3 regions of the Dickeya parazeae Ech586 genome follow, and region 2 is predicted to be linked to each of the others. Evidence: predicted binding sites of a transcription regulator. Region 2 holds the regulator's gene; each other region holds the start of a gene.
The links. The regulator PurR, encoded in region 2, represses purine synthesis genes. The targets are predictions, from matches to a motif close to CANGCAAACGTTTGCNTG.
Positions count from the first base shown of each region.

Region 1 (10,952 bases), 1.6 Mb from region 2:
GTAGCGGCAAGAGCCAGCACGGCGAAATCATGATCGGCCATGCAATTCACAATAACTTAACACTATTCTTTAAAATCGTTGGCGTCCAGTTCGTGCCGCGCCAACAATTTGTAAAATTCGGTACGGTTACGCCCGGCCATACGTGCGGCCTGCGTGACGTTGCCTTTCGCAATTTGCAGCAATTTTCGCAGATAATTGAGCTCAAATTGGTTACGTGCTTCAGCAAACGTAGGTAATGCCGTATTTTCCCCTTCCAGCGCCTGCTCTACCAGTGCATCACCAATGACCGGCGCACTGGTCAGCGCGACGCATTGCTCAATGACATTGACCAGTTGCCGCACATTGCCGGGCCAACTGGCCGCCATCAAGCGTTTCATGGCATCGGTCGAAAAGCTGCGCACAAAAGGCTTATGCCGGGTCGCCGCTTCACGCAGCAAATGGTTCGCCAACAATGGAATATCTTCTGCGCGTTCATTCAATGCCGGAAGCTTGAGATTCACCACATTGAGGCGGTAGTAAAGATCCTCACGGAACTCGCCTTTTTCCATCGCCTTGGGCAAATCCCGATGCGTAGCGGAGATGATCCGTACATTGATATCCTGATCCCGGTTACTCCCAAGCGGCCTGACCTTGCGCTCTTGCAACACACGTAGCAGCTTCACCTGCAATGCCAGCGGCATATCACCGATTTCATCCAGAAACAGCGTCCCGCCTTCCGCCGCCTGAAATAACCCTTCACGCTGGCTGACAGCACCGGTAAAAGCGCCTCTGGCATGGCCGAACAGCTCTGACTCCAGCAACGGCTCCGGCAATGCGCCACAGTTGATGGCGATAAATGGCCGTCCCGCACGCGGGCTGGCAGCGTGAATCGCCTGTGCCAGGACTTCTTTTCCCGTACCACTCTGGCCGTTAATCAGCACGCTGACATCTGACTGCGCCACCATTTTGGCCTGTTCGAGCAGACGTTGCATAATTGGGCTGCGAGTCACCACCGCGGCGCGCCAGCTTTCATCGCTGGTCGGCGGTGAAAGTTTGAGTGCATCATCAATCGCTTTATACAGCGCATCACGATCGACCGGTTTCGTCAGAAAGCTGAACACCCCTTGCTGTGTTGCCGCCACCGCCTCAGGAATAGACCCGTGAGCAGTTAAAATGATCACTGGCATGCCCGGCTGATTCTTCTGAATTTCAGCAAACAACGCCAATCCATCCATTTCATCCATGCGCAAGTCGCTGATCACCAGATCAATTTTTTCCCGCAACAGCAATCGTAGCGCTTCCTGACCACTGGTTGCCGTAATCACGGTAAATCCTTCGCTGGTCAGGCGCATCCCCAGTAATTTCAGCAGACTGGGGTCATCGTCTACCAACAGCAGGGTGGCGGATTTTCTGGTGGTCATTCGCTTTTCATTCCTTTTTTCGCCACAGCCGGCGGTGCTTCACTCTCAGCGCTTTTCCCCCGACGGCTTTCACCATCAGGCAAATCCCCCTGTGTCGGTTTACGCGATGACAGTTGGCGTTCAATATCGGTCAAATTCTCCAGTTTACGCGTCGTGGTTTCCAGTTGTGACTGTAACTGCGTCTGCTGCTCGTGCATCGCTTCCAGCTGTTTATCGCTGTTTTCCAGCGTACGCTGAAAACGCTGACGTTCATCCGCCAGGGTCAATATCAGATTCTGTTTATCCAGCCAGACCTGAAACAACGGCAATAACGTCAGTGGCACATTCAACCGCTGACGATTCAGTTGTTCAATAATCTGTTGACGTTCTTGCGGGGTGGTTTCGGCATTGTCCAGCAAGATGGCCTGACGGAATAACCCACTCCAGTCATTTTCACCGACCAACAGCGTCTGTTGCCGGGCCTGCATCGGTGTCATACGTGAAGCACACTCCATGACGCGCAACCAGTACAGCGCATTATTCATCGCGTCGGCATTGTGGAGTGGCCATAACTGTTCACATGACATGGTGCGATAGTCTGCAACTTGTGCTTTAGGCGGGCTGACGATTTCAGCCTCTCGCCGACCAACAGGTGGGTTATCACTATCCTGAGCACAACCGGCAAGCAAAAACAGCAAGGGCAAACCAGTCAGCAGTTTTTTCAGCGCGGCAATCACCTCCAGACCGGGTAACAGCACCACCAGGCTTCGTAACGGCAGAAGGCTCAACAACCGTGCAATCATGGTTAATTCTCAGTGTTTAATGGTAATTCAATACGGAAACAGACATCGGCATACTCCACCGCCACCAGATTCAGTTCACCCTGCATACGGCGGATACAGTCCTGTGCAATGCTTAACCCCAGACCACTGCCTTTTACCGCGCCTTTACGCTGGTGGGCACCCTGATAAAAAGGTTCAAAGATCATACTTTTGTCTGATTCAGAAATGGGAGTGCCGCTGTTAGCGACGTCAATCTGAACCCGGTTCTCTATCTGGCGGCTGCGGATCCAAATGTTACCGGATTCCTGACCATAGTGCACCGCATTGGAATAGAGATTATCCATCACCCGCATCAACAATGTGGTTTCCGCACGACACGTCTTCGCATTCAGTTCGACATGCGTTTGCATCAGTTTGCTGCGAGCCGGCAGGCTATGCGCGGCAACCACCATATTGACGATATCGTTGACATCTACCTGTTCAAGCCCGGCCGGTGCATCCGCCAGCTTGCGGTTATAGTCGAGCAACTGCTCGATCAGTTGCTGCAAGTGGCGGCTGCTATTATCCAGAATGGCGACCACCTCTTTCTGGTCGTCTGTTAGCGTGCCCACCACTTCATCAGCCAACAACGCCGCGCCTTCACGCAGGCTCGCCAGTGGCGTTTTTAGCTCATGGGATAAGTGGCGCAAAAATTCATGACGCTGGGCTTCCAGCCAAGAAAGGCGCTCACTTAGCCAAATGATCCGCTGTGCCAGGGAGCGAATTTCCGTCGGCCCCCTAAAATTGATGAGCTGGCCTAACGGCCGACCTTCCCCCAGCCGATTAATCATTCTCTCGACGCCTTTCACCGGCCCGATGATCATCCGAGTAAACAGCATCACCAACAGCACACTGACCAGAAACAACACCAGTGCCTGCCAGCCGAAGAAGCGGCCACGCTCAGCGATATCCTGCTGCAACTGCTGCCCCCGCGAGAAAATCACTTCACGTGTGGCCTGCACCATCTGGGCATTGGTTCGAGAGAAGTTATCCAGTACGGTAATAGACGCGGCTGCCGGGCCGTTGTTCTGACAACGGATATCGGTCAGTTCCGTCAGGTATTGCCGCAGATTTTGATAATAAGACGGGTCAGGCAAAATCGGCGCATGCACGTCCAGCATCTGGGAATACTGCTTACGCTGATTTTGATACAGCTGCGACAAGGTCTGATCGCCCAGCACGCAAAACTGACGATAGCTACGTTCCATGCTGATAGCCGTAGTGGTCATGGCTTCGCTGCGCCGTGCATCAGCCAGTGTGGTGCTATTGATCCCCGCCGCCTGTTCACTGAGGTGATCCAAACTCTCATAGGCCTGATAAGCCAATACCAGCAACGGCAACAAGACCAACAGGAAGGCCATAATGACCAATTGCCGCAAAGAGCGTGGAAAAAAACGCCAACGTTTCAACGAAATCATATCGTTACCTGCCAAAGGACACCGTCTGATACCTCGCCCGCCATTGTACGCGTTATCAGTATCAGCTCAAATGCAGACCATCAGTATCTTGGGAAGACGGCCGCAATCATGCCATGCAACCCTGCAAATTGCGGTAGTCAGAAAGGAACGAACGCGCAACAGGCGCTGGGAGTGACTCGGTGAATGCCCCAAAACAAAACCCGGTCACACAGTAACTGTCTGACCGGGTCTCTGAATAGGCGGTGCCTCACTCAACGTGTCGCCCGATGTGTGATAAAGCCCGAGGGCAGTTATCAATAATGCTGGACGATAGGCACCTTATCTTTTGGCATCATTCCGAGCGTTATGAGCATGTTTTTTACATTGCTATCATAACCAGTTGAATGAGCAGCGCACTTATTATGCACTCATCGTGCCAGTTTTCAACTTAAATAATCAATGCATTGAAATAAAAAGAAAAATAAAAATAACACGCCGAAGATATTAATAATACAGCCTGAACGCTTTCCGCGATTCCTCCGCTATTCGGTGAAATCAGGGCTTTTTGTCGCTAAAAAAAGACACCCTAATACCCATTAAAAATAATTCTTTAGAATCAATAAAATAAATGTCACCTTTTGGAGACACTCAATCATGCTGTTGTCGCTGATTTGAGACAAAAAAAGAAAGGGGCCGAAGCCCCTTTCTTATCAACGCTGTATTCGAATACATCACCCCAACTGGCGGCGAGCATTACGGAACATACGCATCCACGGGCTATCTTCGCCCCACTCTTCCGGGTGCCATGAGTTACTCACGGTGCGGAACACTCGTTCCGGGTGTGGCATCATCACCGTGGCACGGCCACTCACGCTGGTCACCGCCGTGATACCATTCGGCGAGCCATTCGGGTTAGCCGGGTAATCTTCCGTCGCCTGACCATAATTATTCACGTAACGCAGTGCCACCAGCTGATGCTGTTCCAGTGCAGACAGCTGGCTGTCGTCACGGACTTCTACACGACCTTCGCCATGCGACACAGCGATCGGCATACGAGAACCCGCCATATCCTGCAGGAACAATGATGGGCTGCTGGTCACTTCTACCAGGCTGAAACGCGCTTCAAACCGGTCAGATTTATTACGAACAAAACGCGGCCAATGCTCCGCCCCTGGGATCAGCTCACGCAGGTTGGACATCATCTGACAACCGTTACAGACCCCCAGTGCCAGCGTTTGCGGACGCAGGAAGAATGCAGCGAATTCATCGCGCACCCGATCGTTGAATAGAATGGATTTCGCCCAGCCTTCACCCGCGCCCAGGACGTCGCCATAAGAGAAGCCACCACACGCGACAAGCGCCTGGAAGTCTTGCAGATTACGACGACCGGCGAGCAGGTCGCTCATATGAATATCAATGGCATCAAACCCAGCGCGATGGAACGCCGCCGCCATTTCTACATGCGAGTTGACGCCTTGCTCACGCAAGACCGCCACCTTCGGACGCGCCTGACGGCTGATAAATGGTGCGGCAATGTCTTCGCGCAGGTCGAAAGTCAATGCGACATTCAGCCCCGGATCGTTGTCATCAGATTTCGCGTGGTGCTCCTGATCCGCGCACTGTGGGTTATCACGCAGACGCTGCATTTGCCAGGTCGTCTCCGCCCACCAGTTACGCAGTGTAGTGCGGCTTTCGTGGTACACCACATCGTTACCACTGTGAATGATGAAGTGGTTGCCCGCTTGTGCCCGTCCCAGATAGTGCACGCACTCTGCCAGACCGTGTTCAGCCAACACCTGTTCGACTTCGGCACGGCGAGAGGCCTCTATCTGGATAACAGCGCCCAGCTCTTCGTTGAACAGCACAGCCAACGCATCTTCACCCATAGAACTGATGTCGACTTTCACGCCACAATGGCCGGCAAACGCCATTTCGGCCAACGTGACCAGCAAACCGCCGTCTGAGCGGTCGTGGTATGCCAGCAGTGCCTTGTTCGCCACCAATGTCTGCATGGCATTGAAGAAGCCAGCCAGCTGTGCCGGATTACGCACATCCGCCGTTTTACGACCCAGTTGACGATAAACCTGAGCCAGTGCTGTCGCGCCCAATGCGTGATGTCCGGCACCCAGATCGATCATCAGCAGTACGTTGTCTTTGTCGGTACGCAACTGCGGTGTAACGGTATGGCGTACATCTTCTACGCGGGCAAACGCAGAAATCACCAGCGATAACGGCGCAGTTACCGATTTATCTTCGCCATTTTCCTGCCAGCGGGTTTTCATCGACATGGAGTCTTTACCCACCGGAATCGTCAGTCCCAGTGCCGGACAGAGTTCTTCACCAACCGCCTTCACCGCCTCGTACAAACCCGCGTCTTCACCCGGATGCCCGGCTGCCGCCATCCAGTTGGCAGACAGTTTCACACGCTTCAAGTCGCCAATATGCGTCGCGGCGATGTTAGTCAGTGCTTCCCCTACCGCCAGACGCGCTGATGCAGCAAAGTTACGCAATGCCACTGGCGCTCGTTCGCCGATTGACATCGCTTCACCGTAATAGCTATCCAGGCTGGCGGTTGTCACGGCGCAATCTGCCACCGGTATCTGCCACGGCCCAACCATTTGGTCACGTGCCACCATCCCGGTCACCGTACGATCACCAATGGTAATAAGGAAGGTTTTCTCAGCCACCGCAGGCAAATGCAGCACGCGTTCAACCGCTTCCGCCAGATAAATGCCTTCGCGATTCAGTGGGGTGCCTTCAACGTCTTTACGCTCAACATCACGCAGCATTTTCGGCGTTTTGCCCAGCAGTACGTCCAGCGGCATGTCGATCGGCTTATTGTTGAAGTGGCGATCGCTGAGTGTCAGGTGCTGTTCTTCCGTCGCTTCACCAATGACGGCATAAGGCGCGCGCTCACGACGACAAATTTCATCAAACAGCGCCAGTTGTTCCGGCGCTACCGCCAGCACGTAACGTTCCTGCGATTCGTTACACCAGACTTCCAACGGGCTCATCCCAGGTTCATCATTCAGAATATCGCGCAGTTCGAAACGACCACCGCGACCACCGTCGCTGACCAGTTCCGGCATGGCGTTGGACAGGCCACCGGCACCGACGTCATGGATAAACAGGATCGGGTTTTGCTCGCCAAGCTGCCAGCAGCGATCGATAACCTCCTGACAACGGCGCTCCATTTCCGGGTTGTCGCGTTGCACCGAGGCAAAATCCAGATCCGCGTCAGACTGGCCTGATGCCATGGACGATGCAGCACCGCCCCCCAGACCAATATTCATTGCAGGCCCGCCCAGCACGATCAATTTGGCACCAATGCTAATTTCGCCTTTCTTGACGTGTTCCGCACGGATGTTGCCGATCCCGCCCGCCAGCATGATAGGTTTGTGATAACCGCGCACTTCAACGCCGTTATGACTGTCTACCGCTTCTTCATAGGTACGGAAATAGCCGGTCAATGCCGGACGGCCAAATTCGTTATTAAAGGCAGCGCCACCCAGTGGGCCATCGGTCATGATATCCAGCGCACTGACAATGCGGTCCGGCTTACCGAAATCCTGCTCCCACGGCTGAACAAAGCCGGGAATACGCAGGTTAGATACCGAGAACCCGACCAGACCGGCTTTCGGTTTCGCGCCTCGTCCAGTTGCGCCTTCATCACGGATTTCACCACCGGAACCAGTCGCGGCACCCGGCCACGGTGAAATAGCCGTCGGATGGTTATGGGTTTCCACTTTCATCAAGATGTGAGCGTCTTCCTGATGGTAGGCATAAGCGCCTTGTGGGTCAGGGAAGAAACGGCCTACCGCCGATCCTTCCATCACTGCCGCATTGTCCTTATAGGCAGACAACACATAGTCCGGTGTATGCTCAAAGGTGTTTTTGATCATCTTGAACAGCGACTTCGGCTGTGTTTCACCATTGATGACCCAATCGGCATTGAAGATTTTATGGCGGCAGTGCTCAGAATTCGCCTGAGCAAACATATAGAGTTCGATATCGGTTGGATTGCGCCCCAGTTTAGTAAAGGCTTCCAGCAGATAATCCATTTCATCATCAGCCAGCGCCAGCCCCAAACGCAGGTTGGCCTCCTCCAGCGCCGGGCGGCCCTGGAGCAAAATTTCCACCCGTTTCAGTGGTGCAGGCTGGTGCTGAGAGAACAGCAGGTTAGCCTGTTGCAGGTCGTCAAAGACGCTTTCCATCATGCGATCATGGAGCAGTGCAGACAGTTCTTTCCACTGGGCATCACTTAATGTCGGCGCATGAATGTAAAACGCCAGGCCGCGTTCCAGACGACGAATTTTCTGCAGGCCGCAATTGTGCGTAATGTCGGTAGCCTTGGAAGACCAGGGAGAAATGGTGCCCGGACGCGGGGTCACCAGAATCAGCCGCCCGGTAGGCTCATGCTCAGCGAGAGAAGGCCCGTACTTCAGCAGGCGGCTCAGTCGTGACTGTTCTTCATGGTTTAGCGGAGCGTTCACATCGGCGAAGTGGACGTATTCGGCATAAATGTCGCTAACGGGCAGTTGGTATTCCTTGCACCGGGCCAACAGTTTATTGATACGGAAAGCCGATAAGGCCGGTGAACCACGCAGTATTTCCATCATCTAAATTTCTCTCGTCTTCGAGGCACCGGAGACAGTGCGTCAGGGCGCTACAGGGGGGAAACGCGGGCTATTATAGAGAATAGTGGCGCGTGACGAAACCGTTTGCGTAGCGATTGTTAAACATTGCAGAGGTTCGGTGGTCAAACAATAGACAAACGAATAACAGTTGCACACTGGCGGTTTGTTAAGCAAAATGCCCCCCGACTCTGGGACAGACGTAATAAGAAACTGCCGTTACAGACAGACAGGCCAACTGGCCGCCGAGAGACAACTCATTGAAGCGTTTAACGATAAATTATGTTTTCATCGGGGTAATCGCTTTGCTGTTGACGCTGGCACTGTGGCCAAATATTCCCTGGCGCAGTCATCAGGACGTCCAGTTAAGGCAAATCCTTTCACGTGGCGAGCTACGCATCAGCACCGTGACCTCTCCGTTGACCTATACCCTCAGCAACGGTTCCCCCACCGGGCTGGATTATGAACTGGCCAAGCGATTCGCCGACTACCTCGGCGTGCGGCTGGTGGTTTCCGTGCGTCAAAATGTTGACGATTTATTCAGCGATCTGGATAACGACAATGCCGACCTGTTGGCGGCAGGCCTCATCTATAACCAGGAGCGTCTGAACCGTTTCCAGGCAGGCCCTTCCTATTATTCGGTGTCACAGCAACTGGTCTACCGTATGGGGAGCGCTCGTCCCACTTCACTGGATAAAATGCAGGGTAAACTGACCGTACTGTCTGGCTCGGCACATGCCGCTACCTTGCGCGATCTCAAAGCCGAAAAATATCCGCAACTGAGTTGGGAAGTCGCCACCGATGTCTCTGAGCTGGATCTCCTAAAACAAGTAGCGGATGGAAAGCTGGATTACACCATCGCTGATTCAATCAACATTGGTCTGATGCAACGAATCCACCCCCAGCTGGCGGTGTCATTCGATCTTAGCGACGAAGAGCCGGTTACCTGGTATATGCGGCAAAACCGCGATGACAGCCTATCTGCGGCACTGCTCGACTTCTTTAGTCAGGTGATGGAAGACGGCACCCTCGCCCGTCTGGAGGAGAAGTATCTGGGGCACGTCGGCGAATTCGACTATGTGGATACCACCACATTCCTCAGCGCTATCGACAACACATTGCCGGGTTTACGCCCGCTGTTCGAGAAATACGCCCGGGAAATAGACTGGAAACTGCTGGCGGCAATTTCTTATCAGGAATCGCACTGGAACCCGCTGGCAACCTCGCCAACCGGGGTACGTGGTTTGATGATGCTAACGCGCAATACCGCTGAAAGTCTGGATGTGGTCAACCGGCTCAATCCGGAGGAAAGCATTCGCGGCGGTGCCAGATATTTAAGCCAAATGATGCAGCAGGTACCTGCCACCATCCCGGTAGATGAGCGTATCTGGTTTGCGCTGGCAGCCTATAATATGGGGTACGCGCATATGATGGATGCCCGTAAGTTGACAGAAAAACAGCAGGGAAATCCAGACAGTTGGGCAGACGTCAAAATACGCCTGCCAATGTTGAGTCAGAAACGCTACTACTCCCAGACAGCCAACGGTTATGCGCGTGGTCAGGAGGCTTACGACTATGTGGAAAATATCCGACGCTACATGGTCAGCCTGGTGGGGTATCTTTCAGAGAAAGAAAGCCGTGCGTTACAACAGCAACTGGCTGGCAGCGCCTACCCCGCCGTACCACCAGAGCAATTGACCGCCACGCGTTCCCGTTGACCTATCCCCCACTGGTTCACTGCGGTTTGGCTCACTACGATTCAGTTACTGCGGTTCGGGCGGCGTTATTCTGAACGCTCGATTCAGGCCGAAGTATCATGTGACGTATCACGTCCGGCGCGCGCTTCGCGCTGCTGCTGGCGGCGCATACGGAAAAAACGACTCAACAGTTCGGAGCACTCTTGCGCCAACACACCGTCGGTAATGGCTATCTGATGGTTCATTCCGGGATGGCGCAGAATATCCACCAGCGAGCCGGCAGCTCCCGTCTTGGCATCCGCCGCACCGTACACCAATCGAGTGATGCGGCTATGAATCATGGCACCGGCACACATCACGCAGGGTTCCAGCGTAATATACAGGGTGGTGTCTAGCAGACGATAGTTCTGCAGCACTTGCCCCCCTTGCTGCAACGCCATGATTTCTGCATGGGCTGTGGGATCATGGCGACCGATCGGTCGATTCCAGCCCTCGCCAATCACCCGATCGCCTTGCACCAGTACCGCGCCAACCGGTACTTCACCTTCGTCCCAGGCTCGTTGTGCCAGCGACAAGGCGTGACGCATCCAGAACTCATCATCCATCGGACTACTCATTATTCCCCTTGGTTTTTTGCATTTTCTTTATATAACGCATCACGCAGATACCCATTGCTTTGTGCTAACCGTTGTCTGGCTTGTTGTGCATCACATCCTGCTACTACCATGACTATCGCCGGTTTGACGTCATAATCGGTTTGCGCCAGACACAGCTGCGCCGTTTCCCGCTCAACCCCAGTGGCCTCCATCAAAATACGGCAGGCTCGATCGACCAATTTCACGTTGGTGGCTTTCACATCCACCATCAGGTTCTGATATACCTTACCCAGTCTCACCATCGCACCGGTGGATATCATATTTAATATCAGTTTTTGTGCTGTGCCGGATTTCAGCCGTGTGGAGCCGGTCAACACTTCTGGCCCCACCAACGGAGAGATCGCGATCTCCGCTTCTTGTGCAATCGG
Region 1 covers NC_013592.1:3,513,802-3,524,753, forward strand. The annotation lists gene glrR (two-component system response regulator GlrR) at 63-1,400, opposite strand; gene qseG (two-component system QseEF-associated lipoprotein QseG) at 1,397-2,182, opposite strand; gene DD586_RS15280 (HAMP domain-containing sensor histidine kinase) at 2,185-3,618, opposite strand; gene purL (phosphoribosylformylglycinamidine synthase) at 4,329-8,213, opposite strand; gene mltF (membrane-bound lytic murein transglycosylase MltF) at 8,492-9,949, shown strand; gene tadA (tRNA adenosine(34) deaminase TadA) at 10,033-10,545, opposite strand; gene murQ (N-acetylmuramic acid 6-phosphate etherase) at 10,545-10,952, opposite strand, start outside.
Region 1: a site for PurR is predicted at 8,308-8,325, ahead of purL (phosphoribosylformylglycinamidine synthase). Genes of this name have one in related genera too.

Region 2 (10,952 bases):
TATTCCAATCGCCTTGGCAAGTTGAATTTGGGACTGCCCCGGAGGCAGTTGGTGAATATTATGCAGCGTGACCCAGTGAGTTTGAGTGAGCTCTAGAGGCTTCAATCGATGATCAATCAAAGCACGCCATACACGAACCAACCGAGCTAAATCAGAACCTAACGGCAATTCCATCACCTCTCCTTATAGTTAGCATACTAAGCAACTTCCCTGGATTGCAATCAACTCTGATTTAAAACGAAAGTTTTATAAAAAGGTCTTATTGTTATCTATCTATTCTAGCAAATAATAATTAATTAAAAATGATCTTGAACTTAATTTATGCCATTAAATATCACCATGTCGATTAAAACAGGGTCGGCTGATCCGGTTCTGAGGATGTTGAATTTTTCTCATTTCGCTGCGAACGCTTCATCCTTTGGCGGCATAATCGTAGCACATCCTGTTTTTGCGCATCGCTCATCGTTCCCCAATTAAAGCGCTCGTTACGGCTTCGAAAACAACCACGGCAGAAGCCCCGGTCATCCGCCTGGCAGATACCGCGGCATGGGTTGGGAACAGGAAAAAGCTCGAGCTGCTCGGCCACAGTACCTCCTCATCCGACATCTTTATTGAAACCTTGATTGCCTTCACTGGCAAGCCTTACGTGGCGTTAATGCGCAATTAACCACCATATTTCCGTTTATCCTGGTTGTTTTGCGGCAAACGCGCATCAAAACCGGACTCAACGACACACAACATCTCTCCGCCACAGATTTGGACTCACCCCGGCAACGACGCTATACTCTGGCCCTATTGTTTCAGACGATAACGGAATACTACCGATATCGCCCAGACGGCTAACCCACGGATCAGAATAGGGGTCATTATGCGTTTACTTCACACCATGCTACGTGTTGGCGACCTGCAACGCGCTATCGATTTTTATACCAAGGTACTGGGTATGCGTCTGCTGCGCACCAGCGACAATCCGGAATATAAGTATTCTCTGGCATTTGTCGGCTACACCGAGGAAAGCGACGGCGCGGTGATCGAGCTGACCTACAACTGGGGTGTAGACAGCTATGAGATGGGTACCGCCTTTGGTCATATCGCGCTGGGTGTGGATGATGTCGCCGGCGCATGTGAGCGTATTCGTCAGGTCGGCGGCAAAGTGACCCGTGAAGCAGGCCCGGTCAAAGGCGGTACCACCGTGATCGCCTTCGTTGAAGACCCGGATGGCTACAAGATAGAACTGATTGAACGTTCACAAGCCGGTCAAGGACTGGGTAACTGATTCTATCCTTGCCTGTTCAGGTGCCGACGGCACCTGCCTTTTCCGGGGGACGGCACTCTGTCTGGCTGCTGCATCCCCCGACACAATTTGCCATAATGCGCACTGCATGTTGCTGAAGAAATAAGAAACGAATGGCTGAGAAAAATAACCTGAACGCTCTGAACGCGCGTTTTCGTGGGTTTTACCCTGTGGTGATTGACGTTGAGACCGCCGGGTTCAACGCGAAAACCGATGCGCTGCTGGAAATTGCAGCGGTAACGCTGAAAATGGATGAAAGCGGTTGGTTACAGCCGGACGACACCTTGCATTTTCATATCGAACCGTTCGAAGGCGCAATTCTGCGTCCCGAAGCACTGGCGTTTAACGGTATCGACCCGAGCAATCCTCTGCGCGGCGCGGTGAGTGAATATGACGCCCTACATGACATTTTTAAAGCCGTTCGCAAAGGTATCAAGGACCAGAATTGTAATCGTGCGATCATCGTGGCGCATAACGCAACCTTCGATCACAGCTTTCTGATGGCGGCGGCTGAACGTTGCGGCTTGAAACGCAACCCATTCCACCCGTTTGCCACCTTTGACACCGCCGCACTCAGCGGGCTGGTGCTGGGGCAAACCGTGTTGGCTAAAGCCTGTATTGCCGCGGAAATCCCTTTCGATGCCAGCCAGGCACACTCGGCGCTGTACGATACCGAGCGCACAGCACAGCTGTTTTGTGAACTGGTCAATCGGTGGAAACGGATGGGGGGCTGGCCGTTGGCTGGCGCTGTCGGCGATACCGAAGACGCGCCACTGGCTGTCGACGAAGGATAAGGCGGTACAACTACTGCTCACACGCCAACCTATGCTGGCGTAAAACAACGATAAACAGGCCGTCAGGCAGCGCAATGCTGCCTGACGATAAGGAAGATTACTGCTGGTCTTCCTGCTGGGAACGGTATTTGTCAGCTGTCTCTTTAATCAACTGTTGCAGTTCGCCACGCTGATACATCTCAATGACGATGTCACAACCGCCAACCAATTCACCATCCACCCACAGCTGCGGGAATGTCGGCCAATTGGCATATTTCGGCAATTCGGCGCGGATATCCGGGTTCTGCAAAATATCTACATAGGCAAAACGTTCGCCACACGCCGACAACGCCTGTACCGCCTGAGCAGAAAAACCGCAGCTCGGCAGTTTGGGAGAGCCTTTCATGTACAGCAGAATCGGGTTTTCAGCAATCTGGCGCTGAATTTTTTCAAGTGTCGTTGTCGTCATTCTATTGCTTCCTCAAGCGCGTGATGAGCAGCCCTTAAGAGCCGCTCATATGACTCGCGGCAAACCGTGGCATACCGCTTCTTTTGTTTTGTATTCTAACGATAGCGACGGCCACAAAAAAACGCTATCTTTTATAGGGTTTTATCCGGGTGACGCGCTAACGGTACAAAGCGACGCCAAATCGCCGGATAATTAAGCAGCAAACACCGTTGTTAACGTTTTCTCACTATTTTGTAGTAGGATTATTCTATCTCCCGCTTTTTTATCAGGTCATTTTCGGGAATACTGTAAAGATTGAACGATTGAGGACAACATTCGGTCAGAACTATCATGCGGTTATTTATTACGCTCTTTTTATTATTTTTCAGTAATCTATTTTCTGGTCTGGCGCTGGCTAATCCGCACGGCGGGGCAGTGCCACCACGCAAATCTGGTGTAGAAACGGCGAATAAAGCGCTTGATGAATCCAAAAAGAACAAAGTTGCCAAAAATGCTAACAAAAAAGGCACGGAGCCGACCCACGGCAAAAAACCGGAAAAACACGCAAAGCCTACGCCAGCCAAAACCGTAGCCAGTCACGATAAAAACGCGAAGTCGCACAATGACAAAAAGTCTGCGGACAAAAAGTCGGTGGCGGCGGCAGCCCATTCCTCCCATACAAAATCGCAGCCAGAGAAAAGCACGCATACCACTAAGGCTGCATTAGCGAAAACCACGAAAAAAGACGCAGCAAAGAAAGAAACACCGGCGCAGGCTAAAACCAGCCACAAAGCGCATGAACTCGTGGTCGCGAAAAACGCGCATAAAAAAGGTAAAGCGGCGGTCGATGAAGAAGATGAGGTAGCCGCCACGTCTTCACATGGTAAAAGCAAGAAAGGCAAACACGATAAAGCGGCGCTGACCATCAGTGCTGCTCACCAAAAACGCTATCAGCACGCCAAATTGACTGCCATGAACAAGCTGATGAGCCAAATCGGTAAACCGTACCATTGGGGCGGCGCAACGCCTTATTCAGGTTTTGATTGCAGCGGGCTGGTGTATTACGCCTATAAAGATGTGGTAAAAATCTCGATTCCGCGCACAGCCAATGAGATGTTCCACCTGCGTGACGCGGCGCCCATCAAGAAAAGCGAACTGGAAAGCGGTGACCTGGTGTTCTTCCGTATCACCAACCGCGGTGCTGCCGACCACGTTGGCGTCTACCTGGGCAATGGTCGTTTTATCCAGTCACCGCGCTCGGGTTCTGACATCAAAATCAGTAAATTGAGTGAAGATTACTGGCAGGATCATTATGTCGGCGCTCGCCGCGTGGTGACACCGAAGACCATTCGCTAACGGATATTCGTCAATAACAATCGGCTAAATGGCTTAATGAATAACGAGAAAAGGGGCACTAGCCCCTTTTCTGTTTTCTTTTTACACCACTGGCGATCTGCTATCAGTTCAATACCGCAGTGAAACTAAAAACAATGATCACCACGAGTGCGACCAACGTACTACACAGCGACATTTTCAAATTTGTATCCATCGTATTCTCCTGTATATGACTGATGATCGCCATCATCCCGTTATGTCTGAATCAACACCGTATCCCGGCGGATGGGCAAGCACATAAAGTATAGGTCTATTATTACCCGACTGAAGTCAAAAAACCGATTTCTGCGTCACAGAGATAACACGAATTGCCTCTTCCCCTTTTGCTCTAAATCGGCCAAAATCCGCAGTTTACCGTGTACACTGCGTTGGTCGAAGCGTCAGCCCTCCCTTCAAGCTACACACCTCGGCATGTCTCCTACTGAAATGTTGCCTTGTTGTCCAGCAGGAGCAAAATTCACGCAGGCAAACGATTAACAACATATTTACTGCTGTAACAGACCCACGACTGTAACAGATGAGTTCAGGAGTCACTTTAGATGGCAACGATTAAAGATGTGGCAAAACGCGCAGGCGTTTCAACCACAACCGTATCACACGTGATTAATAAAACACGTTTCGTCGCCGAAGAGACCAAGGCTGCGGTACGCGCAGCGATTGATGAATTGCATTATTCACCCAGTGCGGTGGCCCGAAGCCTGAAAGTCAACCACACCAAATCTATCGGGCTGCTGGCGACCTCCAGCGAAGCACCCTATTTCGCCGAAATTATCGAAGCGGTGGAAAACAGTTGCTACGCCAGAGGTTACACGTTGATTCTGTGTAACTCTCACAATAATCAGGATAAACAGCGTGCTTACCTGTCCATGCTGGCGCAAAAACGCGTGGATGGCCTGCTGGTGATGTGTGCCGAGTACCCGCCTGAACTGCTGTCAATGCTGGCGGATTATCGCCATATTCCGATGGTCGTCATGGATTGGGGCGAAGCCCACAGCGATTTCACCGATACCATTATTGATAATGCGTTTGCCGGTGGGTATATGGCCGGTCGCTATCTGATTGAGCGCGGGCATCGTGATATCGGTGCCATCCCCGGTTCTCAGGGGCGCAATACCGGCAGCGGGCGTTATTTGGGCTTTCTGAAAGCGCTGAAAGAAGCGGATATCCCCCTGCGTGACGAATGGGTGGTTCAGGGTGACTTTGAACCCGAATCCGGCTACAAAGCCATGCATCAGATTCTGGCGCAAAAGCAGCGACCGACCGCGGTATTCTGCGGCGGCGATATTATGGCTATGGGAGCGATTTGTGCGGCGGATGAACTGGGCCTGCGTGTACCGCAGGATATTTCGGTGATCGGTTACGACAATGTACGCCACTCCCGCTATTTTACGCCGGCGCTCACGACCATTCATCAGCCTAAGGAACGGCTGGGACAGGCGGCGTTCTCCATGCTGCTTGACCGCATCACCAGCAAACGCGAGGAAGCGCAAACCATCGAAGTCCACCCGACGCTGATCGAGCGCCGTTCCGTTGCTGACGGCCCGTATCTCGATTATCGCCGTTAATAGCCAGACGATTTCGTTATCGCACGCTGGCGAATCAACCGCCGTTATACCGCGCCGTAGAGCGCTAAAGCGTGTCTCCCTGGCACCCTAATATAGAACGCAATGTGCTGCTTTAGCCCGATGAATCTTGTCGCCGGGTTAAAGCAGTCATACACTTGTCACTGTCATTGACGACAATAACCATGATCAGACGATGCTTTTAGCAATACGCATCGCCTTACTTTTTCTACCCCACTAATGACTGTTACACCGTTTGTCACGGCCGGGGTAGACGCCTTTCGTGTCGGCTTGTCTCTTATTTTCCTCTGAGGCTCTCAGGGATAGACGATGACGTGTGGAATGGGTACATCGAATACCCTCCATCGCGATATTTGTCTGGTTTATCCCGTATAACGCATGTATCTGGCAAGGTAGGGAGAAGTTATGAGTTCATCTTACGTGGAGGATCTGGGTACCCCCAGTCAACCCTGGTTCCAACTGGTTAATGAAATGCTGTCGGCCGCGAATATCGCCATTAACGGTTCGCGACCGTTTGATATTCAGGTCAAAAACCCTGAACTGTTCAAGCGCATATTGCGTGACGGGTCACTGGGTCTGGGCGAAAGTTACATGGATGGCTGGTGGGAATGTGAACGGCTAGACATGTTTTTCCATCGAGCGATACGCGCCGGGCTGGAGAAGCAACTGCCCCAGCGTTGGCAGGATACGCTACGGATACTGATGGCTCGCCTGACCAATCTGCAATCGCGTCGGCGGGCATGGATTGTAGGTAAGGAGCATTACGACCTCGGTAATGATCTTTTTAGCCTGATGCTAGACCCGTACATGCAGTACTCCTGTGGTTACTGGAAACAAGCCGAAACCCTGGAGCAGGCACAACAAGATAAGCTGCGCCTCATTTGCGAAAAATTGCAGTTACGCCGGGGAATGACACTGCTGGATATCGGCTGCGGCTGGGGTGGTCTGGCCGAATTTGCCGCCCGCCATTACGGTGTTAGCGTAACCGGTGTGACCATCTCCCGCGAGCAACAGGCATTGGCGCAACAACGTTGTCAGGATCTGGATGTCACCATTCTGCTACAGGACTATCGCGATCTGAATCGGCAGTTTGACCGTATCGTTTCCGTCGGCATGTTCGAACATGTCGGTCCGAAAAATTACGATACTTACTTCAGGGTGGTCAGAAAAAACCTCAAATCCACCGGTTTGTTCCTGTTGCATACCATCGGCGCAAACGAAACCAGCCTCAAGGTCGATGCCTGGATAGACAAATACATCTTCCCTAATGGGTGTTTACCCTCAGTGCAGCATATCGCCCAGCGCAGCGAGCCTTATCTGGTCATGGAAGACTGGCACAATTTCGGCGCGGACTATGACCGTACCCTTATGGCCTGGCACGAGCGCTTCCAGCAGCACTGGCCGACCCTGTCAGCACGCTACCCCGAGCGCTTCCGGCGGATGTTCAGTTATTACCTTAACGCCTGTGCCGGTGCGTTTCGCGCACGCAACATCCAACTCTGGCAGGTGTTATTCAGTGTCGAAGGGATTGAAGGCGGTATGCGCGTGGCACGATGAACGGGTGGCGGCACATCGCCCACTCCTGTCGCCCTCGCCTCACGAATTAAGAGCCACAAACAAAAACCGGCAGTCTGGAGTCTGGCTGCCGGTTTTATTATGGCTAACAGGAATAACACGCGTTCAGGCGTCTTTTATTCACTCTTCGCAGCAAGCTCTGCCGCCAGCGCTTGTTGCTGCTCTGCCTGACGAGCCATAACACGCTCAACCGTGTCGATAATGGCCTGAGTCTGCGGGTCAATTTCGATATTGATACGGTCGCCCAGGCGTTTTTGCCCCAGCGTCGTGCGTTGCAGCGTTTCCGGAATCAGGTGCACGCAGAAACGGCTACGGGTCACTTCACCTACCGTCAGGCTGATACCATCAATACCAATAAATCCCTTGTGCAACACATATTTCATCTGCGACTCATCAGACAGCCGGAACCAGATCTGATGATTATTTTCCGACGTCAGAATTTTCACGATTTCCGCCGTGCACATGATATGACCAGACATGACATGCCCGCCAATTTCATCGCCATATTTGGCTGCACGCTCCACATTAACCCGATCGCCGACCTTCACGTCACCCAGATTGGTCAACCGCAGTGTCTCTTTAATCAGATCAAAACTCACCCGATCGTCGTCAATATGGGTGACAGTCAGGCAGCAACCGTTGTGCGCTACGGATGCGCCCGTTTCCAGTCCCGGCAACAGTTCGGGGGGCAGTTGAACGACATGGGTGCGGAAATTGGGTTTTTCATCGACGGACACGACGGTCGCCGTGCCCTGAACAATACCGGTAAACATGGTGTTGAGCTTGCCTCCTGATCAGTAATAGGCGTGAACGCCCCACGACAGCGGCGCGGCATAGCGGCCGACGCCCGACAGTGGCGACGTTCACTTATGTCAGGCAGTTTGCACCATATCATCAGGAAAACCAAACGGGATCATTCTCTGTCAGTCAATCATTGGTTTACTGTTGGCAAATAGTTACAATACTTCATCTTTTTTCGTAAAAATAAAGGATGATTGTCTTTCTCTCCTCATTAGAGATCTCTCTCCATCCTGCATTAGGAAGGTGTTTTCGTGCAGAAGTACTTATCAGAAGCCCGTCATTTGCTGGCGCTGGCTATCCCGGTCATCATCGCTCAAGTATCACAAACCTCAATGGGTGTGGTGGATACCATCATGGCAGGTTCCTACAGCGCCACGGATATGGCCGCCGTAGCCGTGGGGACATCCATCTGGTTGCCCGTTATCCTGTTCGGTCACGGTTTGCTGATGGCGCTGACACCCGTCGTGGCGAACCTCAACGGTTCCGGGCGCCGGGACCGCATCGCGCATCAAACCCAGCAAGCCTTTCTGCTGGCGACAGGCATTTCCATACTGACCATGGTGGTGCTTTATCAGGGGAAATATGCGATCAACCTGATGCATGACGGTGCGCCGGAGCTGGCCGACAAAGCGGTGAACTATCTGCATGCGCTGCTGTGGGGCGCACCCGGTTATCTGTTCTATCAGGTATTGCGCAGTCAGTGCGAAGGGCTATCTAAAACCAAGCCAGGTATGGTGATCGGTTTTATCGGCCTGTTGATTAACATCCCTATCAACTACGTTTTTATCCACGGTAAGCTTGGCATGCCAGAGCTGGGTGGTGTTGGCTGTGGTGTGGCGACGGCCTCTGTATACTGGATAATGATGCTGATGATGGCGGTCTATTCCCGCCACGCTTACTGGCTGAAAGATATCCGCCGATTCAACACCCCGTTGAAGCCGGATTGGGCGGTACTCCGGCGTTTATCCGGTCTGGGATTGCCAATAGCACTGGCACTGTTATTCGAAGTGACACTATTTGCCATCGTCGCCCTGCTGGTGTTGCCACTCGGGGTCGTGAATGTGGCAGGGCACCAGATTGCGCTTAATTTCAGTTCACTGATGTTCGTACTGCCGTTGTCGGTAGGTGTTGCCGCAACCATTCGTGTCGGCCACCGTCTGGGCGAGGGCTCAGCACCAGCGGCCCGGGTAGCGGCGCGTACCAGTATTGCGGCCGGTGTGTTGCTGGCCATCTGCACCGCTATCTTTACCATCACGCTGCGTGAACCTATCGCTATGCTGTACAACAAAAATCCGGATGTCGTAGCGATGGCATCGCATCTGATGCTGCTGGCGGCGGTCTACCAGATTTCCGATGCCGTGCAGACCATCGGTAGCGGCGTCTTGCGTGGTTACAAGGATACGCGCGCTATCTTCTTCATCACGTTCATCGCTTACTGGCTGCTGGGGCTACCCAGCGGTTATATGCTGGCGCTAACCGACATACTGGTGCCACGTATGGGGCCTGCGGGATTCTGGTGGGGATTTATCATCGGCCTGACCTCCTCCGCCACCATGATGGTACTGCGCATACGTTGGGTACAGCGCCAATCGCCAGATCGTATTCTGGCACGAGCCGCACGCTAAGGACGCCAGAGCGCCGAAAAAAGCGGCGCTCTGTCTACAAGCTCGTCAATCAGTGAGATACAACCGGAATTTTGCGTTTTTCTCCTTGCAAGCGTCCATCCAGCCCGTTAATATTCGTCCCCGCTGTCGCCCTGACAGCAGCTGATAAAATAATGCGTTCATAGCTCAGTTGGTTAGAGCACCACCTTGACATGGTGGGGGTCGTTGGTTCGAGTCCAATTGAACGCACCATTTTTCAGGCATTAGCCTCGCGCTAATGTACACGTTGCGACCGTAGCTCAGTTGGTTAGAGCACCACCTTGACATGGTGGGGGTCGGTGGTTCGAGTCCACTCGGTCGCACCATTTCATGTTCTATAGCCGTACACTGATGACTATAGTGCGTGGAGAAGAAGAAAATTTTCATTTTCTTTCGTTCCAGTGAAATCTATCGAAATCCTCCCCGATCCAACGATTTTAAATCCACGTTTAAGTCCATCTTGAATGCGAGTGAATTCGATACCAGATTGTTACTATCAAGCGGTACTGCCGGGAACCAGAATCCAGCGTTGACTCATAATCCGGAGCGACAGTCATACTCGATGTAGTGTACTCGTAATGGAACGGCTAAACATTACACCGGACCGCATGTGGATAAGCAAGGCAACACCTTCACTATTGATGATGGAGAGGTGTGGCAGTTAGATTACAACAACGACAATGTTTGGGGGAAAGCCGCGTTGTTTGGCCTATTCTGCGCAGTTAAAGGCCGTAATTTAAAATTGTGTAATTTAATGTGCATTGTTTTTTTCATGAAAAATATCTGGGATGAAGATAAAACACTAGTCGCTAAAATATAAAGTAAAAAAACAAGAAAGATGACCTCGAACGCTACGACTCAATGGAAACATTCAGTGAGATTTCTCCGAATGCTGTTATGCCGATCATAACTCTTGCTATATTAATGACCATCAAATGAACATTAATTACATGGAGAAAAAAATGAGGCTTTCGTTAATATTTATATTGGCGAGTTCGACATTGCTTATTTTTAATTATTCAGCTATCGCCAGTTCTTCTCATATAAACCCATCACAACCTTGCTGTGAAAAACCAAACCGAGGTGGTGTTCTTTCATCTGATAAATTAATATATCTCATATCAATCTCTTCTCAGTATGATGAGAGCATCATCCCAAAAATAAAAAAAGCATTTTCCTCTTCTGGATATAGCATTGACACAACTTATCTCCATCAAAACCCGACGCCATTAGGCTATACAGACACCGATAAAGCCCGTGCGGATACATTGATTAAGGCTATGACAGACGATAAAGTAAAGTACCTCTGGTTTGTACGAGGAGGAGCAGGCGCACTTAACTTATACCCTTACCTCTATGAAAAAAAAGAAGAAATCGCCAAGTCAACGCCTAAAGTTCTTATCGGTTTCAGCGATGTCACCGCAATACATTATTATGTTA
Region 2 covers NC_013592.1:1,884,225-1,895,176, reverse strand. The annotation lists gene slyA (transcriptional regulator SlyA) at 1-174, opposite strand, end outside; gene DD586_RS21320 (DUF1289 domain-containing protein) at 347-586, opposite strand; gene gloA (lactoylglutathione lyase) at 869-1,276, shown strand; gene rnt (ribonuclease T) at 1,408-2,088, shown strand; gene DD586_RS08305 (Grx4 family monothiol glutaredoxin) at 2,186-2,536, opposite strand; gene DD586_RS08300 (C40 family peptidase) at 2,867-3,871, shown strand; gene cydH (cytochrome bd-I oxidase subunit CydH) at 3,975-4,064, opposite strand; gene purR (HTH-type transcriptional repressor PurR) at 4,450-5,475, shown strand; gene cfa (cyclopropane fatty acyl phospholipid synthase) at 5,899-7,050, shown strand; gene DD586_RS08285 (riboflavin synthase) at 7,185-7,841, opposite strand; gene DD586_RS08280 (MATE family efflux transporter) at 8,121-9,494, shown strand; tRNA gene DD586_RS08275 (tRNA-Val) at 9,649-9,725, shown strand; tRNA gene DD586_RS08270 (tRNA-Val) at 9,762-9,838, shown strand; partial or broken gene DD586_RS08265 (MEKHLA domain-containing protein) at 10,096-10,332, shown strand; gene DD586_RS08260 (LD-carboxypeptidase) at 10,463-10,952, shown strand, end outside.

Region 3 (10,952 bases), 1.5 Mb from region 2:
GGTGGGCGGTACGCTGGATCGTCTGTTTTACGCTGAGTCACTCCCGAACCCGACCTTCGGTACACCGGGGTTGCTGTGGGCGTCGCTGACGCTGGCGTTATTAACGTTGCCGGTGGTGATAGTATCTACGGAAGAGGGGTTGTCGCGCATTCCGGTATCGGTGCGTCATGGCTCGCTGGCACTGGGGGCGACCCGGGCGGAAACCCTGTGGCGTGTGGTGCTACCGATGGCGGTCCCCGCGATGATGACCGGGCTGATTCTGGCGGTGGCCCGAGCCGCAGGTGAAACCGCGCCACTGATGCTGGTGGGGGTGGTGAAATCGGTACCCGTACTGCCGGTGGACGATATCTTTCCTTATCTGCATCTGGAGCGGAAATTCATGCACCTGGGGTTCCAGATTTATGATCTGGCGTTTCAAAGCCCGGATGTGGAAGCGGCTCGCCCATTGGTGTATACCACCGCGTTACTGCTGGTGTTGATTGTGGTGGCGTTGAATCTGGCGGCAATTGGCATTCGCCATGTGTTGCGTGAAAAATACCGAGCGATGTCACTCTAAGTGGCGGGAGAATAGTGATGGGTATGCCTAAACCACTGGAGCGACTCCCCGTGATGGACGTCCACCGGTTAACCGATGAACAAACCGCGTTGTCGGTTGACGGGCTGAATTTGTATTACGGCGATAAACAAGCGCTGTGTGATATTTCTTTGCGTATTCCGAAAAACCGTGTGACGGCGCTTATTGGGCCGTCGGGTTGCGGCAAATCTACCTTGCTGCGCTGTTTTAACCGCATGAACGATTTGATGGATAGCTGCCGTATTGATGGCGACATCCGTTTGCAGGGCATGTGCATCAACGATCCGTTGCTGGATGTCTCGACATTGCGCCGCCGGGTCGGCATGGTCTTTCAGCGTCCCAATCCCTTTCCTAAATCCATCTATGAAAACGTGATTTACGGCCTGCGCCTGCAGGGGGTGAAAGACCGACGTCTGTTGGATGAGTCGGTGGAAAGCGCGCTACGGGCGGCGGCATTGTGGCACGAAGTGAAAGACCGGCTCGGCGACAACGCGCTCACGCTGTCCAGCGGTCAGCAGCAACGGCTGGTGATCGCCCGTGCTATCGCCATCGAACCGGAAGTACTATTGCTGGATGAGCCGACATCGGCGCTCGATCCTATCTCGACATTGGTGATCGAAGAACTGATTGGCGCGCTCAAGCGCCGTTTCACACTGGTGCTGGTGACGCATAACATGCAGCAGGCGGCGAGGGTGTCTGATTACACGGCGTTTATTCATCATGGTCGGCTGATCGAGTACAACGAAACCGACTCGTTGTTTACCGCACCGGCCGAGCGGCGTACTGAGGATTACATTACTGGTCGTTTCGGGTAGTTGTTTTCATCGCATTTCATCGCACGCGGTGTGAACGCCGCGTGTGCTATGCGCACTGTCTCATCCATACTTTTTTCTTATGAAAAATTGACCTGTATCGAGAAACTGACGTTTAGTTGTTCGCCCATCGCTGTGATTGCAGCGAGTGATGATAAACTGCGCGCAACTTAGCGTGGGGGCAGATAGTGGCATTATGAGATTCAGTACCATGAGCGAAGGTGACATCATCACCGAGCTGTGTCGACGTATAAAAGACGCACGTATTCAGCAGCGGTTATCCCAGGTGGATCTGGCTGAGCGCGCCGGGCTTGGCATCGCGACCATCAAACGGGCAGAGATGGGGGAATCCATTACCCTGAGCAGCCTGCTGGCGATACTGCGTGGGTTGAACCGTCTGCATCAACTGGAAGGGGTGCTGTTTGATACCGAAGTGGAGAACTTCAATGCGCGGTTAAATGGCGGGCAGTCTCGTGCGCCGCTACGCATTCGTAAGAAAAATACTGACACGCCCGCCCCTGTCGCAGCAGCGGAATCCATGCCGAAACCCGTCGCCAGTGCACTTGACTGGTATGTGTCCGCAGCAGAAAACAACCTGATCTGGTCCTGGCCGGACAACGAGAAAAAACCATCCTGACAGCATACCGTTACTCGGCGGGCGCGGCGCTTAACGTACCGATTTTCAACATCTGTGATACTCAACACCCGTAATATTCGACTACGCGGCGAGTGAAAACATGGTGTTATCCAAAATACAGTATGACTAAAAATACACCGGGCTGATGTGGTTGCATCAGCCCGGTGGCTTATTGTTCCCTGGAAGTATCAGCGCGTTATGCTGCGGGTACTGTTGTTGGCGACTGGTGTTAGTAAAGGTTGTTGCTAGTGAGGCCAATTGCTAACGAAGTGCGCGCTCAGGCGCACCACGGGTTTATTCACATTGCACCACTTTAATCGCCAGGCCCCCACGGGATGTCTCGCGGTATTTGGCGTTCATGTCTTTGCCGGTTTCGTACATGGTTTCAATCACTTTATCCAGCGAAACTCGAGGTTCGCTGGAACGACGAATCGCCATGCGGGCGGCGTTGATCGCTTTAACAGATGCAATAGCGTTACGCTCAATGCAGGGTACCTGAACCTGACCGGCAACCGGGTCGCAGGTCAGTCCAAGATTGTGTTCCATACCGATTTCCGCCGCGATGCACACCTGCTCTGGGTTGGCACCCAGCAGTTCAGCCAAACCGGCTGCTGCCATCGAACAGGCAACACCCACTTCTCCCTGACAACCGACTTCTGCACCGGAAATCGACGCATTCATTTTAAACAGAATGCCGATGGCCCCGGCGGCCAGGAAATAACGCAGGTACGTGTCTGGCGTTACCGGTTGAATGAATCGGTCGTAGTAGGCCAACACGGCAGGAATAATGCCACACGCACCATTGGTCGGTGCTGTGACTACCCGGCCACCTGCGGCGTTCTCTTCTGATACCGCCATCGCGAACATGTTGACCCAATCCATGGCATCCATCGGGTCATTGGAAAAACGTCCGTTGGTGAATAATAACCGGTGTAACGCCGAGGCACGACGTGGCACGCGCAGCGGGCCGGGAAGTACGCCCTCGGTATTCATACCGCGATGAATAGCGTTTTGCATGGTTTGCCAGACACTGGCGAAATAGGTTTCCAGCGCATCACGGCCGTGCATGGCGATTTCATTTTTCATCACCACCGCTGACAGCGACAGGCAATTATCGTGACAATGCTGAAGCAGTTGTCGGGCGGAATAGAACGGCCAGGGAGCGCGCTCTTCTTGTGTCACAGGTTGACCGAAGTGTTCCTGATCAACGACAAACCCGCCGCCGATCGAATAATAGGTTTTGCTGTACAGCACGTTCTGGCTGGCATCGAGCGCACGGATTGTCATGCCGTTTTCGTGCAGCGGCAGGTTCTCCGGTTGGAAGCGCAGTGCGCTGTCCAGCGGGAAGTTGACCTCATAGCGCCCATTGAGCAACGGCAGACGGCCGCTGTGCTGTACTTGCTGAATAAAAGCCGGGATCGCGTCGATATCCACGCTGTCTGGCAAATTGCCCGCCAGTCCCATAATGATGGCGATATCGGTGTGGTGGCCCTTGCCGGTCAGAGCCAGCGAGCCATAAACATCAACGATAATAGCGTCAACCGATGAAATCAGAGACAGGTTGACCAGATCGTCGGTGAACATGTTGCCAGCTTTCATCGGGCCAACGGTATGCGAACTGGAAGGGCCGATACCAATTTTGAAAATATCAAATACGCTGACCATAGGGGGTTCCTTTCAGCTGACGCAGGCAGCAGCACCGCCTGCGTCGGGAGGGACAGAGGAATTACTCGAACAGGGTGTAAACGATGGCGGTGATGGCAATCAGGCCCAGCAGGGTGACGAACACGTTGCTCAGCGCGCCGCTGTACTGACGCATTGCCGGTACTTTACGGATAGCGTACATCGGCATCAGGAACAGCAGACAAGCGATAACCGGGCCGCCCATGGTTTCAATCATACCCAGAATACTCGGGTTCAGTGTGGCGACCAGCCAGGTGGTGACCAGCATGAACAGGGCAGTGATGCGGTTCAGTTTGGCGGTTGAAACTGTCTTACCGCGGCTGCGCAGCATTTTTGTCATCATGCCGTTCAGGCCTTCACCCGCACCCAGGTAGTGACCCAGGAACGATTTGGAAATGGCGATAGTGGCGATAACCGGTGCCAGATAGCCCATGACCGGGTTATTAAAGTGGTTAGCCAGATAGGACAGGATCGAGATGTTCTGAGCTTTCGCTTCCATCAGGTCAGACGGAGAGAGTGCCAGTACGCAACTGAATACGAAGAACATCACGGTCAGCACCATCATGATGTGGCTGCAAGCCAGGATACGGGAGCATTTTCTCTCGGCGTTATCGCCATATTCACGGCGCTTGGATACCGCAAAAGATGAAATAATCGGCGAGTGGTTGAAGGAAAATACCATAACCGGAATGGCCAGCCACAGCGTTGCCAGCAGGCCATTACCTGTGGTGCTGTTGGTCAGGGAAATATTATGGAAAACAGTCGTATTCCAGTGCGGAACTAAATACAGCGCCAGCATCATTAATACGGCCACAAACGGATAAACCAGCACGCTCATCGCTTTCACGATCATCGCTTCGCCAAAGCGAACGATAAACATCAGTCCCAAAATCAATATCAGAGACAGAATCGCTCGCGGCGGTGAAGGTAAATGCAACTGGTGAGTAATAAAGCTGTCAACGGTATTGGTAATAGCGACACTATAAACCAGCAGTATTGGATAAATAGCGAAGAAATAAAGCAGGGTGATTAATTTTCCCGCACCAGTACCAAAATGCTCTTCTACGACTTCGGTAATATCTTCACCACCTTTTTTACCGGATAAAACAAAACGGCATAATGCGCGGTGAGAGAAATAGGTCATCGGAAAAGCAATAATTGCCATGATAATCAACGGAATCAAACCGCCAATACCGGCATTGATGGGCAAAAACAGCACGCCCGCGCCGATGGCCGTGCCGTACAGGCCCAGCATCCAGACGGTATCGCTTTTACGCCAGCCTGAAGCGTTCTCCAGTACCTGACTGCTGTCTTGAATTGTGCTCATGCGAGTTTCTCCTTGGTGAACACAGAGTATAAAAAAATGCCGTACCGGCTACAGGCCAATACAGGGGTAATTCGCAGGTGTCACACGAGACATCATGTGAATCGGGGTAACCTTTTATTGTGGCGGCATTCTATATCCTGACCAGTGTGAAATAATAGTGAGGCGATCACACAAATGAATAAAGGTCAATTATTTTAACCCCAATTATTCAAAAATAAAATATCAGGATTGATGCGTTAAATAATTTATTTTGGGAGGTATCTTTTTTGATGCGTTAATTGATTTGAATTGGTGAATAATAAAGCGGAAATATTTCTCTTTCTGGATGTCCGTGAGTGAAATAAATAGCTGACACAAAGTATTTATTTTATTCGCGCTGAAGATAATAAACCCAATCGTCATAATGTCACGTAAAAATCGTACCGGCGATGAGACGCCCTAAATATTCCCGTTGTCAGAAAGCTAACCTGTCTGCAACGTCAAGCAAAACGGGTATCAGCGGGTCATGACTGACCTGCATGCACCGCTGACCCGTAGTCGACACCGGTTGCTTAATCAGCCAACCGGTGTTGTGCCCACGCCAGTCCAGAGTGATAAGCCTCCGGCAGCAGGGGCGCTAATGCCTGTAGTGTCTGGCTCAACCGCGCGTTATCGGGATGAGAGAGATTCAGGTGTCCGACTTTACGACCCGGACGTACCTCTTTTTCATACCAGTGCAGATGTACCAGCGGCAACGCCAGCCAGTCGATATTCACATCAGTGCCGATCAGATTGACCATCACCGCTGGGCTGGCAACCACCGGAGCGGGGAGTGGCAACGCGAGGATCGCGCGCAGATGCAGTTCGAACTGGCTGATGGAGGCACCGTTTTGCGTCCAGTGGCCGCTATTATGCACCCGTGGGGCTAGCTCGTTGATCAGCAGGCGATCGCCTACCACAAAACACTCCATGGCCATCACGCCCACGTAACCGAGACGATGCATGATAGCTGACAGCATCTGTTCCGCCTGCTGCTGCAGGTGGGGCTGTGGGGTCGGCAACGCGACACTGGTACGCAAAATACCGTCTTCGTGCAGATTGTGGGTCAGGGGGTAAAATACGCATTCGCCAGTCGCGCTGCGAGCACCAACCAGCGAAACTTCGCCAGAAAAGGCGATGCCTTGCTCAACAATACACTCACCGTAGCAGTCGGCTGGCAGGCTGTGCTCTTCGCCGGTGCGGATACGCCACTGGCCCCGACCGTCATAGCCACCGACGCGGCGTTTAACAATCGCCAGTTCGCCCAGTGAGGCGAAGACAGCTGGCCATTCTTGCGCTGAAGCCAGCAGTTGCCAGGGCGCAGTGGCCAGACCCAGCTCATCCAGCAGTTGCTTTTGGGTGTAGCGATCAGCCAGACGCGGGAAGATATCACGGTTAACGAAGGCGGCGTGCTGCGCCAACTGGCGGGTCAGCGCCGTTTCTGGCCATCGTTCGATTTCGGCGGTGATAACACTGTGTTGCACCGGAACGGATTCCGGTTCTGCATCCAGCCCGACAGGATAGACAGCGATGCCAAGCGGCTCGCCAGCCTGACGCAGCATACGGCCTAATTGGCCGTTACCCAGTACGCAAACCGGTTTCATACCTCTTCCCTCGGATCCGGATGGTTCAGTACCTCATCGGTTTGCGCCTGACGCCAGGCCGCCAGACGGGTTGCCAGTGCGCTATCGTGACGCGCCAGAATCTGGGCGGCCAGCAGCGCGGCGTTAGCTGCGCCCGCTTTACCGATAGCCAGCGTGCCGACAGGAATGCCGCGCGGCATCTGCACAATAGAGTAGAGGCTGTCTACGCCGCTTAGCGCAGCGCTCTGAACCGGAACGCCCAGCACCGGCACCAGCGTTTTGGCTGCCAGCATTCCCGGCAGGTGAGCAGCGCCGCCCGCGCCAGCGATAATAACGTCAAAGCCATTCTGGTCCGCCTGTTCGGCGAAGCTGAACAGTTTGTCTGGTGTGCGGTGCGCGGAGACCACTTCAACGTGATAAGGCAGATTCAGTGTAGTGAGGATCTCTGCAGCAAACTGCATGGTAGCCCAGTCACTCTTTGAACCCATAACAATAGCGATTTTCGCCGGGGCAGCGTTGGATGACATGCCTGTAATGCTCCTGTGGTTTGCATGGCGGTAGTAATTCATGTTGATGACGTGCAATGACAGTGAACGTTAATGATACGGTCATTGCGCGCTGCAACGGCGACCTGAAACCGGAGCCACAGGCCGCGAGGGCGTAGAGCATACCATGAGCCAGAAGGGAGGAAAACGGTTGCGTGGCGATGAAATGGGCCGTTAACAGGGAAAATCAGTGTAAACGGGGCGTTACAATGGAAACGAGTTCAGACGAACGTCATCCGCCGTTACCTGGAGCCACGATCCTTCCTGATGCCAGGCACCTAATACCGCGCGTTCAGCTTTTACACTGCCTTGATCGATAACGTGGATAGCCGGGCGGTGTGTATGCCCATGGATCATCAGGGTGGCACGGTGGTAGTGCAGACGGTTAATCACTTCATCGGCATTGACGTCCATGATCGTCATGGATTTATGCTGGTTGGCTCTCTGGCTGGCAGCACGCATACGTGTCGCAATGCGCAGGCGAAAAGACAAGGGCAACCACAGGAAAAGCCGCTGGATAAGCGGGTTATGCACTTTACGACGAAAATTTTGGTAGGCGTGATCGTCGGTGCACAGGGTATCGCCGTGCAATAACAGAGTGCGTCGGCCATAGAGGTCAAGCACGGTTTCTGTGGCGAGCAAGTGCAGGCCGCTCTGGTGAGCGAAACGCCTGCCGAGTAGAAAGTCGCGGTTGCCGTGTGCGAAATAGCAAGGCACGCCACTGTCGGTCAGTGACTTTAGCGCCTGTGCGACTATCTTGTGCAACGGGGCCGGGTCGTCATCGCCAATCCAGGCGTCGAACAGATCGCCGAGGATGTAGAGTGCGTCGGCGTTGGGGGCGTCTTCTTGCAGAAAACGCAGAAAACCGGCGGTGATCGCCGGTTCCTGTTCGCTCAAATGCAGATCGCTAATAAACAGCGTCGACATACCGCGGGCGTTACTCGCTAACGGTTACGCTAGTGACGATCACGTCTTCTTTCGGTACGTCCTGATGCATACCGCTGCGGCCGGTAGAGACGGCTTTGATCTTGTCAACCACATCCATGCCTTCTGCCACTTCAGCGAATACGCAGTAACCCCAGCCATTCACGGTTTCAGACTTGAAGTTCAGGAAGTCGTTGTCTACGACGTTAATAAAGAACTGTGCGGTTGCTGAATGCGGATCGTTGGTACGGGCCATGGCCAACGTGCCACGATTGTTGGCCAGACCGTTGTTCGCTTCGTTTTTGATCGGCGCATTGGTACTTTTCTGGCTCATGCCGGGTTCGAAACCACCACCCTGGATCATGAAACCGTTGATCACACGGTGAAAAATCGTGTTGTTGTAAAAACCGCTGCGGCAGTAGTTCAGGAAGTTTTCTACGGTAACCGGCGCTTTTTCCGGGAAGGTATTGATGACGATATCGCCGTGGTTGGTATGAAACGTAATCATAGATAAACCTTACTTAGCCATAATACACAGAATAATGAGAGATATTCACCGAGGCGCCAAGCCGCCAAGAGCGCTCTTATAACATAAGTGAATGGCTGAGTCAGCACAGGGCGTGGTGGGCGGCACAATGAGCACCGTGCGATGAATTCTATTTCAAATAAATTCATTAACATAAGTAAAATTAAGTGAATTAATTTGAAATATATTTTTCTTGCGCTAAATCAATAACTAGTATCATTTTGATATGTTTTTTTACTTTCTAAATTTATTCTTGTTGTAGTTGATAGTCACTCTCGTTAACACGTTGCTCACTCAATAATCATACAGGTAGGTAAATTATGTTAGACCGGATTAATCAGCTATTAGACAACCCGGATTTCGGTAAGCTGGTTCTGCGACTGTCATTCAGTATTTTGATGCTGTTCCACGGCGTTCATAAGCTGATCGGAGGTGTCGGCCCCATTCAGGGAATGCTGGCGGCTCATGGTCTGCCGGGCTTTATCGCCTATGGTGTGTTTATGGGCGAAGTGGTGACGCCGATCCTGATGATCCTCGGTATTTTGACACGTCCTGCCGCGCTTATTTTCTCCTCCACGATGATTGTTGCTTTGTTGCTGGCAGAGCCGGAAGCACTGTTCATGCTGGAAAAAACCGGTGCCTGGGGAGCAGAAGGCGTTGCCGTTTACTTCTTTGCCGGTATCGCCATTGCACTGCTGGGCAGTGGTAAATACTCCGTAATGAGCAACCCCCGCTTACGCTAAGCATGCAATAGCGCATATTCGTCTACATTGGCAGCGAGACAAACCCGGCGATATCGCCGGGTTTATGCGTTTTAGCCTGAGCAAAATGTGAAATGGCGGGGAAAGACGAATATTAAGTACGCCCGCTTGCAATAGGGCAGGGTTCAGGTTTCAATACGCAGCTACGTCCGAAAACCGGATAAAAACTGACTTTATTACGCGTACCGCAGACAACGATGTACATCTCCTGCGAACACCATGGAATGCCCTGATGCTAAAGATCTTTAATACCCTGAGTCGTCAAAAAGAGGAATTCAAACCCATTCACGCTGGCAAAGTTGGCATGTATGTGTGCGGGATAACTGTTTACGACCTGTGTCACATCGGTCATGGGCGTACTTTCGTGGCGTTTGACGTGGTGGCGCGTTACCTGCGCTATCTGGGATATGACGTTAAATACGTTCGCAATATCACCGATATTGACGACAAGATCATCAGGCGTGCGACGGAAAACGGTGAAACCATCGAGCAACTCACCAACCGTATGATCGATGAGATGCATACCGATTTTCGCGCGCTGAATATCCTCTCCCCGGATGAAGAGCCTCGTGCTACGCATTACATCGCGGAAATCATTGAACTGGTTGAAAAATTGATTGCCCGCCGTCATGCCTACGTGGCGGATAACGGCGACGTGATGTTTTCAGTGGATACCGCACCGGGCTATGGCGTGTTGTCCCGCCAGGACCTGGAGCAGCTCAAAGCCGGTGCGCGGGTGGAAATCACCGAAGTGAAACGCAACCCGATGGATTTCGTGTTGTGGAAAATGTCCAAGGCGGGTGAGCCGAGCTGGCCGTCGCCGTGGGGCAATGGTCGTCCCGGCTGGCATATTGAGTGCTCGGCGATGAACTGCAAGCAACTGGGTGAGCATTTCGATATTCATGGTGGTGGCTCAGATCTGATGTTCCCACACCATGAAAACGAGATTGCCCAGTCTACCTGCGCGCACGGTGGCGACTATGTCAATTACTGGATGCACTCCGGCATGGTCATGGTAGACCGGGAGAAAATGTCCAAATCCTTGAATAACTTCTTTACCGTTCGTGATGTGTTGTCTCACTATGATGCTGAAACTATTCGCTATTTTCTGATTTCTGGTCATTACCGCAGTCAGTTGAACTACACGGAAGAGAACTTAAAGCAGGCGCGTGCGTCACTGGAGCGCCTGTACACTGCGCTGCGTGGCACTGATGCGTCGGTACCAGCGGCAGGCGGTGAGGCGTTCGAGCACCGTTTCCGCGACGCGATGGACGACGACTTCAACACGCCGGAAGCCTATTCGGTGTTGTTCGATATGGCTCGCGAGGTCAATCGTCTGAAAGCGGATGATGCTGCGGCAGCCAGCGGTCTGGCGTCAGCGTTGCGCCAGTTGGCCGGTGTACTGGGCTTACTGGAGCATGACCCGGAATTATTCCTGCAAAGCGGTGCGCAGGCGGATGACAGTGAAGTACAAGAGATCGAAGCGCTGATCAAACAGCGTAACGATGCTCGTCAGTCTAAAGACTGGGCGCTGGCTGATGCGGCGCGTAATCGGCTGACGG
Region 3 covers NC_013592.1:3,347,336-3,358,287, reverse strand. The annotation lists gene pstA (phosphate ABC transporter permease PstA) at 1-556, shown strand, start outside; gene pstB (phosphate ABC transporter ATP-binding protein PstB) at 574-1,389, shown strand; gene DD586_RS14690 (helix-turn-helix domain-containing protein) at 1,583-2,023, shown strand; gene DD586_RS14685 (L-serine ammonia-lyase) at 2,318-3,688, opposite strand; gene DD586_RS14680 (HAAAP family serine/threonine permease) at 3,750-5,033, opposite strand; gene purK (5-(carboxyamino)imidazole ribonucleotide synthase) at 5,585-6,655, opposite strand; gene purE (5-(carboxyamino)imidazole ribonucleotide mutase) at 6,652-7,161, opposite strand; gene lpxH (UDP-2,3-diacylglucosamine diphosphatase) at 7,384-8,106, opposite strand; gene ppiB (peptidylprolyl isomerase B) at 8,117-8,611, opposite strand; gene DD586_RS14655 (DoxX family protein) at 8,950-9,372, shown strand; gene cysS (cysteine--tRNA ligase) at 9,623-10,952, shown strand, end outside.
Region 3: a site for PurR is predicted at 7,320-7,337, ahead of purE (5-(carboxyamino)imidazole ribonucleotide mutase). Genes of this name have one in related genera too.